2 linked regions of the Rhodoligotrophos appendicifer genome follow. Each later gene encodes a partner of the first gene's protein in a complex. Links are inferred from orthologs where the notes say so. Each region holds a gene or a part of one and is shown on either strand. Other genes may lie near its edges.

What was found. The genes of interacting proteins can lie anywhere in the genome.
Region 2: the proteins of uvrA (region 1) and mfd are in contact, whole or in part, in a crystal structure (PDB 4DFC), measured with the Escherichia coli proteins. The link is inferred for Rhodoligotrophos appendicifer from one-to-one orthologs.

What each region holds. Positions count from the first base shown.
Region 1 is NZ_VHKL01000005.1:381,416-389,137, reverse strand. Bases 2,158-5,619 are described here. They hold uvrA (excinuclease ABC subunit UvrA), read left to right. Parts: upstream 2,158-2,509; coding sequence 2,510-5,419; downstream 5,420-5,619. Other genes in these bases: FKM97_RS13670 (type 1 glutamine amidotransferase domain-containing protein), read left to right, coding at 5,526-5,619; gcvA (transcriptional regulator GcvA), read left to right, coding at 2,158-2,298. Also shown: FKM97_RS13690 (hypothetical protein), read right to left, coding at 1-259; FKM97_RS13685 (single-stranded DNA-binding protein), read right to left, coding at 423-923; more of gcvA, read left to right, coding at 1,345-2,157; more of FKM97_RS13670, read left to right, coding at 5,620-6,092; FKM97_RS13665 (DUF805 domain-containing protein), read right to left, coding at 6,116-6,457; FKM97_RS13660 (sulfate/molybdate ABC transporter ATP-binding protein), read right to left, coding at 6,756-7,722. UniProt on the Escherichia coli protein: The UvrABC repair system catalyzes the recognition and processing of DNA lesions. UvrA is an ATPase and a DNA-binding protein. A damage recognition complex composed of 2 UvrA and 2 UvrB subunits scans DNA for abnormalities.
Region 2 is NZ_VHKL01000005.1:285,109-291,305, forward strand. What follows is about bases 1-4,067. They hold mfd (transcription-repair coupling factor), read left to right. Parts: upstream 1-345; coding sequence 346-3,867; downstream 3,868-4,067. Other genes in these bases: FKM97_RS26330 (FAD assembly factor SdhE), read left to right, coding at 48-335; FKM97_RS13240 (VWA domain-containing protein), read left to right, coding at 3,964-4,067. In the rest of the region: more of FKM97_RS13240, read left to right, coding at 4,068-4,686; FKM97_RS13245 (DnaJ domain-containing protein), read left to right, coding at 4,697-5,407; FKM97_RS13250 (serine hydrolase), read right to left, coding at 5,411-6,197. UniProt on the Escherichia coli protein: Couples transcription and DNA repair by recognizing RNA polymerase (RNAP) stalled at DNA lesions. Mediates ATP-dependent release of RNAP and its truncated transcript from the DNA, and recruitment of nucleotide excision repair machinery to the damaged site.

The sequences.
Region 1 (7,722 bases):
CACAGAGCTTATCGCCCTTGATCTCCCACTTGCCGGTGTCGAACTTGCCGTCGGCAAAGCCCTTCAGGGTGCCATTCGCATCGGCGCCAATCTGCACCTGCTGCTTGCCCTTCCAGACACCTTCGAACTTGCCGGGGAACAATGCCTTGAGGGCGGAGGCCTTCACCGGCTCAGCCGCGTTGACGGTACTGTTTGCCGGCAGGATGGCCGCCCCGGACAGGGCCAGCAGAGATATGACAAAGGCCGCGGTCTTCCGCATTTACCCTCAGCTCCCAAGATTTGGATCGCACGACGACATCAACGGCATCGTTACAGGGCCGCGGCATCTATCGGGAAACTATGCCCTAAAGAAGGCAATGATTCCTCAGTGCGGAAAGACCGCGCCCCGGATCGGTTCAACCGGAAGTATATTACGGCTCCCGTTAAAAGGGAACCTCATCGTCGAGTTCCTCGGAGAAACTCTGGAGCGGTCGCTGCCGCGAACTCGAACTCCGCTCGCCGGCGCCACCGCGACCAAAGTCGCCGGCGCCCGAATCGGGGCCAAAGTCGCTGCTCCCGCCGCCTGCGCCCTGGCGACCGTCGAGCATGGTCAGCGTCGAATTGAACCCCTGCAGGACGATCTCCGTCGTGTAGCGGTCATTGCCCGTCTGATCCTGCCATTTGCGCGTCTGAAGCTGGCCCTCGATATAAACCTTCGCGCCCTTCTTCAAATATTGCTCCGCGACCTTGCAGAGGCCTTCGCTGAAAATGACAATGTTGTGCCACTCCGTCCGGTCCTTGCGCTCGCCGGACTGACGGTCCCGCCAGTTCTCCGTGGTGGCAAGACTGAAGCTGGCCACGGGACGACCATCCTTGGTATGGCGGATTTCCGGGTCCTTTCCCAGATTGCCAATCAGGATAACCTTGTTCACCGAGCCTGCCATCACACTTCTCCTGCCGCGTCACTCGGAGTCAAAATAGTGACTCCAACGAGATTGCGCCACCATCCCTGCGCTTTTCCCCACAAGGTGATGTCACTCTCCATCGTTCTTCTTTTGTTCTATACTCGAGAAAGAACCACAAGGCATTGGCGCACTCCCAAGTCGTGAGAGCGCCGGCATTGCCTCGTGGTCAATCACGCGCCTCAAAAATCTCGCTGCGAAGGCATGGTGCGACGCACCGAGCCGGCCGGGCGGCCGCCGCTGACGGGAGCGAGGAGCGCCTCGTAGAAATCAGCGTAAGCTCTTAGGATCCAATTCATTTCCGTTCTCCGTAGGGCGAATTTCATGATCCATAAATGGCGGTTTGCGACGCAACAGACAAACGGGTTTATGTCACGCTAGATGTAAGATAAAGTCACAGGTCATGAGCCGCCGCCTCCCCTCCCTTCGTGCCCTCCGCGCCTTCGAGGCCGCCGCACGCCATGCCAGCTTCACACGCGCGGCCGGCGAGTTGTTCGTGACCCATGCGGCGGTCAGCCGGCATATCCGCGAGTTGGAAACCTGGCTGGGAACTTCGCTGTTCCGCCGCACCGGCCGCGGCGTCACGCTGACGCCCGAGGGGCTCAGGCTGAGCGAGCGGATCACGCCGCTGTTCGATCAACTCGCGGATGCGGTCAGCGAGATCACCGCGGAAAAGGCGGGACACCGGGAGTTGTCGGTAACCGTGCAGACCGCCTTTGCGGCGCGATGGCTGGTCCCGAGGCTCGGGCGGTTTGCTGCACGGCATCCCGACATCGACATCAATCTCGATCCGACCGATACGCTGGCCAATTTCCGGGCCGATCCGGCGGAACTCGGCATTCGCTTCGGGGATGGAGAGTGGGAGGACGTAGACAGCGAGCTGTTGGTGAAGCTCGTCGTTTTTCCGGTCTGCAGCCCCGACCTGCTGCGCGAGCGGCCCTTGCGGGACGTGAACGACTTGAAGACCTTTACGCTCATCCACGAACAATCCCGGGAATGGTGGGAGGAGTGGCTGGCGGCGGCGGGCGCCACGGGGCTGGACGGCTCGCGCGGACCTATGCTGCAAAACCACCTCGCGGTGGAAGCCGCCGAATCCGGCCAAGGCTTCGCCCTGGCGGATAATGTGCTGGCCGTGGACAGTCTCCTTGAAGGCTGGCTGATCCGCCCCTTCACTGTCGATCTGCCCCAGGATGCCTATTACCTGATCCGTCCCACCGGCACACGCGAGAGCCGGGCTGCGAGCCTGTTCCGGGTGTGGATCAAAGAGGAAATGCAGGCCAGCCAGCAGCGGTTCGAGGCCCTGCTCGCCGCCGAGAGGGGGACCGCACCCCACCCGCCAGGTGACGGCGAGACCTGAACGCCAGCGTCGCATTGTCAAAGCAGAGCCGAGTGATTACCTTCCGCTGTGGCTGAGAAGCCGTGGTCCCAACCACAGCCCATTGCGCTCGGCGGCGAATCTATGTTCTTGTATTGTTCACAGCACCCTGAGTCCGTCACGGGCCGGGAGCGGTGAAGACCATTCTCTCTCGAGGCGTCGCAGGCCGCCGCACTAGGGACTTCGCTCACCCATGACCAGTAATGTCCGGCACCATGATGCCCGCAAGGTGATTTCGATCCAGGGTGCGCGGGAGCACAATCTCAAGAACATCTCGATCGAGATCCCCCGCGACGAACTGATCGTGTTCACGGGGCTGTCCGGGTCCGGCAAATCCTCGCTGGCCTTCGACACGATCTATGCCGAGGGCCAGCGACGCTATGTGGAATCGCTGTCGGCCTATGCGCGCCAGTTCCTGGAGATGATGCAGAAGCCCGATGTCGACCAGATCGACGGGCTCTCGCCGGCCATTTCCATCGAGCAGAAGACGACGTCGCGAAATCCCCGCTCGACCGTGGGAACGGTCACGGAGATCTACGACTATATGCGGCTCTTGTTCGCCCGGGTGGGCATCGCCTATTCGCCGGCGACCGGATTGCCGATCGAGAGCCAGACCGTATCGCAGATGGTCGATCGGATCCTGGAATTGCCGGAGGGCGCGCGGCTCTATCTGCTGGCGCCCATCGTCCGCGGCCGCAAGGGTGAATATCGCAAGGAGCTGGCAGACCTGCAGAAGGCCGGGTTTCAGCGGGTCAAGATCAATGGCGAGTTCCATGAGATCGAACAGGCCCCTGCCCTCGACAAGAAGTTCAAACACGATATCGACGTCGTGGTCGATCGCATCGTCGTGCGCCCGGACATCGCCAGCCGCCTGGCGGACAGCCTGCAGACGGCGCTCAGCCTCGCAGATGGCATCGCGGTGGCCGAATATGCGGATGAGAAGGACGAGCGGGGCGATCCGAAGCGCGTCATCTTCTCGGAGCGATTCGCCTGCCCAGTCTCGGGTTTCACCATCGACGAGATCGAGCCGCGGCTGTTTTCGTTCAACAATCCCTATGGCGCCTGCCCCAGATGCGACGGGCTGGGCACGGAGCTGAAATTCGAAGGCGACCTCGTGGTGCCTGACCCCTCCTTAAGCCTCAAGGAGGGCGCGGTTCTGCCCTGGGCGCGCACCGGAAATACCTCCCCCTATTACGTCCAGACCCTGCAGGCGATCGCCAAGCATTTCGGCGTCAGCATGACAGTGCCATGGAGCGAGCTGCCGGAGACGGTGCGGAGCGTGATCCTGCACGGCTCGGGCAAGGAGGAGATCACTTTCGTCTATGATGACGGGCTGCGCAGCTACAAGACGCGCAAGAGTTTCGAAGGCGTGGTCACCAATATCGAACGGCGCTGGCGGGATACGGATTCGGCCTGGGTTCGGGAGGAGCTGTCGCGCTACCAGTCCGACCACCCGTGCGAGAGCTGCAACGGCTATCGGCTGAAGCCCCAGGCACTGGCGGTGAAGATCGGCGGCCTGCATATCGGGCAGGTGTCGCAGAAGTCAATCCGGGTGGCGCGGGACTGGTTCGAGACGATCGAGACGACGCTGACCTCAAAGCAGCGCGAAATCGCCGGCCGCATCCTGAAGGAGATCCGGGAGCGGCTTCGGTTCCTGGTCAATGTCGGGCTCGACTACCTGACGCTGTCGCGGAACTCAGGGAGCCTCTCGGGCGGCGAGAGCCAGCGGATCCGACTGGCGAGCCAGATCGGCTCGGGCCTCACGGGCGTGCTCTACGTGCTGGACGAGCCGTCGATCGGCCTGCATCAGCGCGACAATGCCATGCTGCTGGAAACGCTGAAGCGATTGCGCGACCTCGGCAATACGGTCATCGTCGTGGAGCATGACGAGGATGCGATCCTGCTGGCCGACTATGTCGTCGATATCGGGCCGGGCGCAGGCATCCATGGGGGCGAGATCATCGCCCAGGGCAGCCCGCAAGATATCATGGCGTCGCCGAACAGCCTGACCGGCCAGTATCTCACCGGGCGCTTGCAGGTTCCGATCCCCCGCAAGCGCCGCAAGTTCGACAAGAAACGCCAGCTCAAGGTGATCGGAGCGCGCGGCAACAATCTCAAGGATGTCAGCGCCGACCTGCCGCTGGGCCTGTTCAGCTGCGTCACCGGGGTCTCGGGGTCGGGCAAGTCGACCTTCACCATCGACACCCTCTACAAGGCCGCCGCGCGAAAGCTGATGGGCAGCCGCGAACAACCCAGCGAGCACGACCGGATCGAGGGGCTCGAACATCTCGACAAGATCATCGACATCGACCAGTCCCCCATTGGGCGGACGCCCCGCTCCAATCCGGCGACCTATACAGGCGCCTTCACGCCGATCCGGGAATGGTTCTCCGGATTGCCGGAAGCGAAAGCGCGGGGGTATCAGCCGGGGCGGTTCTCATTCAACGTCAAAGGCGGGCGCTGCGAGGCCTGCCAGGGCGACGGGCTGATCAAGATCGAGATGCATTTCCTGCCGGACGTCTATGTGACTTGCGATGTCTGCCATGGCCATCGCTATAATCGCGAGACGCTGGAGGTGACGTTCAAGGGCAAGTCCATCGCCAATGTGCTGGAGATGACCGTCTCGGAAGCGCGCGACTTCTTCAAGGCGGTGCCGGCGGTACGCGACAAGATGGAGACGCTGGAGCGCGTCGGCCTCGGCTACATCAAAGTCGGCCAGCAGGCGACGACATTATCAGGGGGCGAAGCACAGCGCGTGAAGCTCGCCAAGGAATTGTCGCGCCGGGCGACGGGACGGACCCTCTATATTCTCGACGAGCCGACCACGGGGCTGCATTTCCACGACGTGGCCAAGCTGCTGGAGGTGCTCCACGAGCTTGTCGAGCAGGGCAATACCGTGGTGGTGATCGAGCATAATCTCGAAGTCATCAAGACCGCCGACTGGATCGTGGATCTCGGCCCCGAAGGCGGCGACGGCGGCGGCGAGATCGTGGGCGTGGGCACGCCGGAGCAGATCGCCAGCAATCCACGGTCACATACCGGCTCTTTCCTCAAGGGCGTGCTGGCACGGCGACCGATGGCGGACAGCCAAGCGGCAGAATGACCTGGAGGCACCAGGGAACCGCTGATTTCTTCTGCCGTTGAGTGATCAGGGCCGGCTGCGTCGACAGATGCGGCGGCACACTCAAAACTCAACAGGAGACTTCCCCATGCATGATCTGTCAGGCAAGCGGGTGCTGATCGTCGCCACCAACGGCTTCGAGCAATCTGAGCTTGAAGTGCCGCGCGACCTGCTCAAGGAGAAGGGCGCGACCGTCCATGTCGCCTCGCTGGACGGCGCAAAAATCACCGGCTGGGACAAGAAGGACTGGGGCCGCGAAGTCCCCGTCGACACCTCCGTCAAGGACATCAAGGCGGATGACTATGATGCGATCGTCCTGCCCGGCGGCCAGATCAATCCCGACCTGCTGCGGGTCGAAGCCACCGTGATCGATCTCATCAAGGCGTTCGACACGCAGAAGAAGGTGATCGCCGCCATCTGCCATGGCCCCTGGCTGCTGATCGAAGCGGGGCTGGTCAAAGGCCGCAACGCCACATCGTACAAATCGATCAAGACCGACATGATCAATGCCGGCGCCCACTGGGCCGACAAGGAGGTGGTGACCGACCAGGGGATCATCACCAGCCGCAATCCAGGCGATCTCGAGGCGTTCTCGAACAAGATCGCGGAGGAGATCCTCGAAGGACGGCATGAACGGCGGCAGGCTGCCGAGTAGCCTCGTCCGGCCGCGGCCTTCGCTTAGATCACACGCCCAAGAGGGTCGGGCCCGAAGCGGTTCGGCCCTCGCGTGCCCTGCATGATGCCAAGATTGATCAGCGCCCAGAGAAAGCCGACCACCGGCACCAACAGCAGCAGGACCCACCATCCGGACTGGTCGCGGTCATGGCAGCGCTTGATATAGATGCAGAGCGAGGGATAGAGCAGGATCAGGTTCCAGAGCCAGGCCAGCACGCTGTCATGGCCGAAGACTATGACGCCGAGGCCGGAGAGCAGGACGGTGCAAATCAGACCGAGCCACCACAGCGCCCGGTTGATGCGGCCCTCGTAGCTGAGAAACAAAAACTTCCAGTCGACCGCCATGTGCCCCCCTCCGGCTGCGTGTGCGCCCGGTGCGGTGCGTAACGCAGAGCGACACGTTTGGCTAGGCGTAAAGGCGAAGAGAGCGGAGCGAGCGGCGTCTTGCGGCCGGTGCTGAGGCTTGTTCGAGGGGAGGCAGGACCCTCGGGGAAAGCATCTTCCGCCCGGCCCCTGGATCCTCGGGGCAAGCCCGAGGATGACGAAGAAGACGCCCGAGGATGGTGAAGAAGGGGACCGAGGGTGACAGGTTGGAAGCCGGAATGACGCGGGCGTCGATATGCTGGCCGGGGCCGGTCCGCTTTCAGGCGGGGAAGATGGCGACGTTGCGGAAGGTGAGCCCGACCTGCTGGCCGGTGCGGATGTCCTCCCGGCCAGCGCAGTCGGCCTCGATGACGGAGGACCCGTCGGCAACGCCGATCTCGACCCGCCGTACGGCGCCATGGCGGCGCAGGGCGCGGACGATCCCCGGGATGTCGCCGGCCGCGCGGGGACCCAGGAGGATGTCCTGGGGGCGGACGAAGACGACATAGCGGCCATCGGCCTCGGGGATTGAGGGGAGGCTGACAGGGCGCTCGAAGAGAAAGGCGCGAGAGCGGTCGACATGGATGTCGAAGCGGCTGGCCTCGCCAATGAAGCCCACCACGAAGGGCGTCGCCGGACGGTCATAGATCTCGTCGGGAGTGCCCACCTGCTCGATCCTGCCCCTGTTCATGACCACGACCCGGTCCGCGAGCTCGAGGGCCTCCTCCTGATCATGGGTGACGAAGACGGTCGTGTGGCCGGTGTGCTGGTGGAGCTCGCGCAGCCAGCGCCGCAGCTCCTTGCGCACCTTCGCGTCGAGGGCGCCGAAGGGCTCATCCAACAGAAGGATCCGCGGCTGGATCGCCAGAGCCCTGGCGAGGGCCACCCGCTGCCGTTGGCCGCCGGACAGCTGCGAGGGATAGCGACCGTCCAGACCCTCGAGCTGGATGAGCTTGATCAGATCGAGGGCCCGCTGGCGGATCTCCGCCTTGGACGGCCGGGTGGCGCTGGGCCGGACCTTCAATCCGAAGGTCACGTTCTGGAGCACGGTCATGTGGCGGAAAAGCGCGTATTGCTGGAAGACGAAGCCGACATTGCGCTCCTGGACGGAGAGTTTCAGCGCATCCTCCGGGCCGAACATGACGCGGCCGGCACTGGGCTCGTCAAGCCCGCCCAGGATGCGCAGAAGCGTCGTCTTGCCCGAACCCGAGGGCCCCAGAAGGGCGATCAACTCGCCCGGCTTGATG
Region 2 (6,197 bases), 98 kb from region 1 along the record:
CCTCGACGGCACAACCCATACAGAATTCACGGGCGGCGGGCGAGGTCATGACGGAACATTCGGACGATGAAATGCGCCGACGCAGGCTCGCCTGGCGGTGCGCCCATCGCGGAATGAAGGAGATGGACCTCATCTTCGGCGGTTTCGTTGCCGCCAATATGGATCGATTCTCCGATGCCGAGCTGAGTGAGATCGAGCGCCTGTCCGATCTTTCCGACGGCGAGATGCTGGAATGGTTCATGGGCCGTGCCGACGTGCCCGCAGACTACGACACCCCGCTGGTGCGGGAGATCATGGCCCAGTGCTTCGCGCCGGCGGATTATTCAGGCAGTTGAATCCTCTCTCATGAACACCCGAACCGACCAGCTCCAGGGCCTCTTCGAGACGTCAGGCCGCACCATTCTCGCCGGCACGCCCGAGGGGCTCGATGCGCTTGTCCTGGGCGATCTCGCCCGCCGGGCGGCGACCGAAAAGCGCGGTCCCGTCCTGCATCTGGCCCGTGATGATCAGCGGATGAGTGAGCTCGCCGACCAGCTCTCCTTTTTCGCTCCCGACATCGAGGTCCTGAAGTTTCCAGCTTGGGACTGCCTCCCCTATGACCGGGTCTCGCCCAGTGCCGGCGCCATCGCCGAGCGGATTTCGACCCTTGTCGCCCTGACCAAGGGCTTCGGCGCCCGGTCCGTGATCGTGCTGAGCACGGCAAATGCGGCCCTCCAGCGCGTGCCCCAGCCTTCGACGCTGGCGGGTGCCTCCTTTCGGGCGGCCCCTGGCAATGTGGTCGATATCGCCAAGCTCCAGGCCTTCCTGACCCAGAACGGCTTCAGCCGCACCGGCACGGTCATGGAACCCGGCGAATACGCGATCCGCGGCGGCATCATCGACATCTTCCCGCCCGGCACCGATCTCCCGCTGCGGCTCGATCTGTTCGGCGACACGTTGGAATCGATCCGGTCTTTCGACGCCAAGACCCAGCGCTCGGTCGGCCAGTTGAAGCAGATCGTCCTGGAGCCCGCCTCGGAAGTGCTGCTGATGGAGACCACCATCGCCCGCTTCCGCACCCGCTATACGAAGACTTTTGGCGGCCAGACCGCTCATGACCAGCTCTACGAGGCGATCAGCGCCGGCCAGCGCTACCAGGGCATGGAGCACTGGCTTCCTCTCTTCTACGACCGCCTCGCGACGATCTTCGACTACGCCAAATGGTCCGCCGTCAGCCTCGACCACCAGGTGGATGAATCTGTCGCAGCGCGTCGGGAATTGATCCAGGACTTTTACGAGGCGCGCAAGCAGGCCCTGGAACAGGCGACCTTTGGGGCGGCCCCCTATAAGCCGTTGGAGCCGAACGCCCTCTATCTGACTGAGACCGAGTGGCTCGACGCTCTGGGCGCGCAGCCGGCCCTGAGCGTCTCTCCCTTCGAAAGGCCCGAGGGGCAGGCGGCACGCGTGGTCTCGCTCGGCGGGCGCCAGGGCCGCAGCTTCGCCGCCGAGCGGGCCCAGCAGGAGCGCAATGTCTTCGAGGCGCTCCACGTCCATGTCGGCGAGCTGAGGCGTGCCGGCAAGCGCGTGATCATCTCCGCCTGGAGCGAGGGATCCCGTGAGCGCTTGACCGCCATCCTGCGCGAGCATCACATCTCCCCCGTGGTCACCACCGACACCTGGCCGGAGGTCGAGGCGCGCGAACGCTCCATCGTCAACGTCGTGATCCTGGCACTGGAGACCGGCTTCGAGACGCCGGAATTCGCCATCATCGGCGAACAGGATATTTTGGGCGACCGCCTGATCCGTCGCGCGCGCAAGAAGCGCAAGGCGAGCGACTTCCTGTCCGAGCTGTCGAGCCTTTCCCCCGGCGATCTCGTCGTCCATGTCGATCACGGCATCGGCCGCTTCGAGGGCCTCAAGACCATTGAGGTCCAGGGCGCACCACATGATTGTCTGTTCCTCACTTATGCCGGCGGCGACCGGCTGTTTCTGCCGGTGGAAAACATCGAGCTTGTCTCCCGCTACGGCTCCGAGGAGGCCGGCGTCCAGCTCGATAAGCTTGGCGGCCATGGCTGGCAGGCGCGCAAGGCAAAGCTCAAGCAGCGGGTCAAGGAGATCGCCGATCAGCTGATCAAAACGGCCGCCGCACGACTTCTGAAGCATGGCGAGGTCATCGTCGCGCCTGAGGGCATTTACGACGAGTTCTGCGCCCGCTTCCCCTATGACGAGACCGACGAGCAGCTGGATGCGATTACGGCCACCCTGGAGGACCTTCAGAGCGGCCGGCCAATGGATCGTCTCATCTGCGGCGATGTCGGTTTCGGCAAGACCGAGGTGGCGCTGCGGGCCGCCTTCGTTACGGCCATGACCGGACGGCAGGTCGCCGTCGTCGTCCCCACGACCCTGCTGGCGCGCCAGCACTACGCGACCTTCTCGGAGCGGTTCCGGGGCTTTCCGGTGCGCGTCGAGCAGGCCTCCCGCCTCGTTGCCCGCAAGGATCTCAACGAGACCAAGAAAGCGCTGGAGGAGGGTCAGGTCGACGTGATCATCGGCACCCATGCCATCCTCAGCAAGACCATCAAGTTCCGTGATTTGGGCCTGCTGGTCGTTGACGAGGAGCAGCATTTCGGCGTCAAGCACAAGGAGCGGCTGAAGGAGCTGCGCGCCAATGTTCATGTCCTGACCCTCACCGCGACGCCGATTCCGCGCACCTTGCAGCTGGCCATGACCGGGGTGCGCGACCTGTCGCTGATCACCACGCCACCCCTCGACCGGCTGGCCGTGCGCACCTTCATCTCCCCCTTTGATCCGGTCACCATCCGCGAGGCGCTGCTGCGCGAGCATTATCGCGGCGGCCAGAGCTTCTTCGTCTGCCCGCGCGTCTCCGATCTCGCCGAGATGGGTGAGTTCCTCCGCGAGCATGTGCCCGAGGTGAAGTTCGCCATGGCCCATGGCCAGATGGCCCCGACGGAGCTGGAGGACGTCATGTCGGCCTTCTACGATCGGAAGTTCGACATTCTCCTGTCGACGACCATCGTTGAGAGTGGTCTCGACATCCCGACCGCGAACACCTTGATCGTGCACCGCTCCGACATGTTCGGCCTTGCTCAGCTCTACCAGATCCGCGGCCGCATTGGACGCTCCAAGCAGCGCGCCTATGCGCTGCTCACGGTGCCGGCCGGCAAACCGCTGACCCCCATGGCCGAGCGGCGCCTGAAGGTCCTGCAATCCCTCGACACGCTGGGCGCCGGCTTCACCCTCGCAAGCCACGACCTCGACATCCGCGGCGCCGGCAACCTCCTGGGCGAGGAGCAGTCCGGCCATATCAAGGAGGTCGGCTTCGAACTCTACCAGCAGATGCTGGAGGAGGCGGTCGTCTCCCTCAGGTCCGGAGACTTGGAGGTCGAGACCGAGGATCGCTGGTCGCCGCAGATCAACATCGGCACCGCCGTTCTCATTCCGGAGAACTACGTCGCCGATCTCGACTTGCGCATGGGTCTCTACCGCCGCCTCGCCGACATCGAGGTCGAGCAGGAAGTCCAGGGTTTCGGTGCCGAGATGCGCGACCGCTTCGGCCCTCTGCCCATCGAGGTCGAGCACCTCCTGCAGGTGGTATCGATCAAATTGCTGTGTCGTGCGGCCAATGTGGCTGCCGTCGATGCGGGTCCGAAAGGCGTCGTCGTGACCTTCCGCAACGCCAGCTTCGCCAATCCCATTGGCCTGGTCGCCTATATCAACGAGCAGGGTCAGCATGCGAAATTGCGGCCCGATCAGAAGCTCGTCTTCAAGCGCGACATGGATCAGCCGGAGGAGCGTCTGAAAGGCGTGCGTACGATCCTCAAGCGGCTCGTCCGGATCGTGGAGGAAGCAAAGCCTGTGGCGGCCTAGCGCCTCTTGCCGAAAGCCGCAGTCCCGCTCATTGTCGCTTCGCCGGCAGGTCCCATCTAAGAGAGGGCCGACAATGGGAGGTGGGTGAGCTGTTTCATGGGTAAGGTGCAAACGCCGGCAACGAGGTCGAAGGCTCCAACGGCGCCCTCGACGGATCGCGATGTGGGAGCTTTCTTGGCCGATGTGAAGGCTCGGCCATTGCGCACGGGCGAGGGCAGGGGGCGTCTGGTCTTTGCCATGGACGCGACCATGAGCCGGCAACCCACATGGGACAAAGCCCTGGAGATCCAGGCAAGGATGTTCGACGAGACCGCCAAGATCGGCGGCCTCGATGTGCAGCTGGTCTATTTTCGCGGTCTGGACGAGTGCATGGCCAGCCGCTGGGTCTCCGATCCCGCCAGCCTCGGCCGCCTCATGACGCGCATCCGCTGCCAGGGTGGCCACACGCAGATCCGCAAGGTTCTCAGCCATTTGAAGATGGAGGCCCAGGCCGGAAAGGTGCATGCCGCCGTCTATGTCGGTGATTGTCTTGAAGAGGACATCGACGCCCTCTGCGTCCAGGCGGGAGAGCTCGCTTTGTTGGGTCTTCCTCTTTTCATGTTTCAGGAGGGGGGAGAGCCGAATGCCGAGCGCGGCTACCGGGAGATTGCGCGCCTGACGCGGGGTGCCTATTGCCGCTTCGACGTCAATGCCGCCGATCAGCTCCGCGACCTGCTCTCCGCTGTCGCGGTCTATGCGGCGGGCGGCAGGACGGCCTTGGCGAATTACGGGCGTGGAGGGCGCGGCAACGCCACGCGTCTGCTCGAGCAGCTGCGGTAGGCGTCGCGACATGCAAGTGCTCTTCATTATCGGCCTGGTCCTGCTCTGCGGCTATTTCCTGTCGCGGAACTACGTCAAGGCAGATCCGAAGCGCCTGGCCAAGCTGGTTCGAGGCGGCGCCGGCGCAGTCATCGCCCTTTTTGGTACGATCCTCTCTCTGCGCGGCGGCATTGCTTTTGGCGCACCCTTGATCGCCTTCGGCCTGGGGATGCTCGGGCGCGAGATGAATCTCGTATCCAAGGGTCCCGGTGGCTTCTCGCGGGCCGGGACGCGGGCCCCTGGCCAGCGTTCGACTGTCCGCACCAGCCGTCTCGCCATGGAACTCGACCATGATACCGGGGCCATGGACGGCAAAGTGCTGGGTGGACGCTTCGCCGACCGCCAATTGTCGGCCTTGACCTTGTCTGATCTTCAGCAGCTCTTGACCGAGTGCGCCGCGATCCCGGATCAGAGTCGTGTGCTTTTGGAGGCCTATCTCGACCGCATGCGCGATGGCTGGCGCGAGGCCACGGGCCGTGGCCCCGCCTCTCCGCCGTCGAGTTCGGCCATGTCGCGCGAGGAGGCCTTCCGCATCCTGGAGCTGGAGACCGGTGCCTCCGAGAGGGACGTGAAGAATGCGCATCGGCGCCTGATGAAGAAGTTCCACCCCGATGCCGGCGGCTCCGTGGCCTTTGCCGCCATGATCAATCAGGCCAAGGATGTGCTTCTCGGAAAGCGCTGAGCCTCAGCCCTGGGGCGACAGAGCCAAGCAGTCGATGGACTTCCGCGACAGAGCTTTGCAGGTGGCTTTTGCGCTCTCCTGGGAGAAGCCGGAAAACCGAGCCCGATAGACTTTCTTTTCGCCGTCTGAGGCCTGGGTGAAACCGGATTTTCCGGCAATGGCTTTGACGCCGGTTGCTTTCACTTTGTCGATCTGCTTCTCGGCGCTGCTCTCGGAGGGGAAGGCGCCGACTTGAATGTGCCAGCTGCCATCGGCCGCCCGCGTCGGAGCTTGGGTCTCGGGCGCAGCGATGCTCTGAGTGGTCGTGGGCGAGGCGCTGGCGCTCTCAGCGAGAGCGGCGATCGTCAGCGGCGCAGTCGCATCGCTGGTGACGGCGGGGGTAGATGTCGCGGCGACCTGGACGGGCCGCTCATCATCCCGGGAGTCGATGATCGGCGCCGCAGCGATTGAAGCCTTGATCGCAGGCGGGATCGCGCCGGCATAGGCGGCGATCGTGTAGCTCCGCCGCGCCGCGACTTTCGGGAAGAGCGAATCAAGCATCGCCTTCATCTGCTTGTCGCGCGCAGGACCCGTGCTTCCCCCCATCACGACGCCGACGAGATGCTTGCCGTCGCGTTTGACCGACGCGATGAGATTGAAGCCGGAGGCATTGATGAAGCCGGTCTTGATGCCGTTCGTGCCGCGATATTTCCCGATCAGCTTGTTATGCGAGCGGAAAGTCTTGCCGGCCACCGTGGCGCTCGAGATCGAGAAATATTTATAATAGTCCGGGAAGTCCCGCTGGATGCGC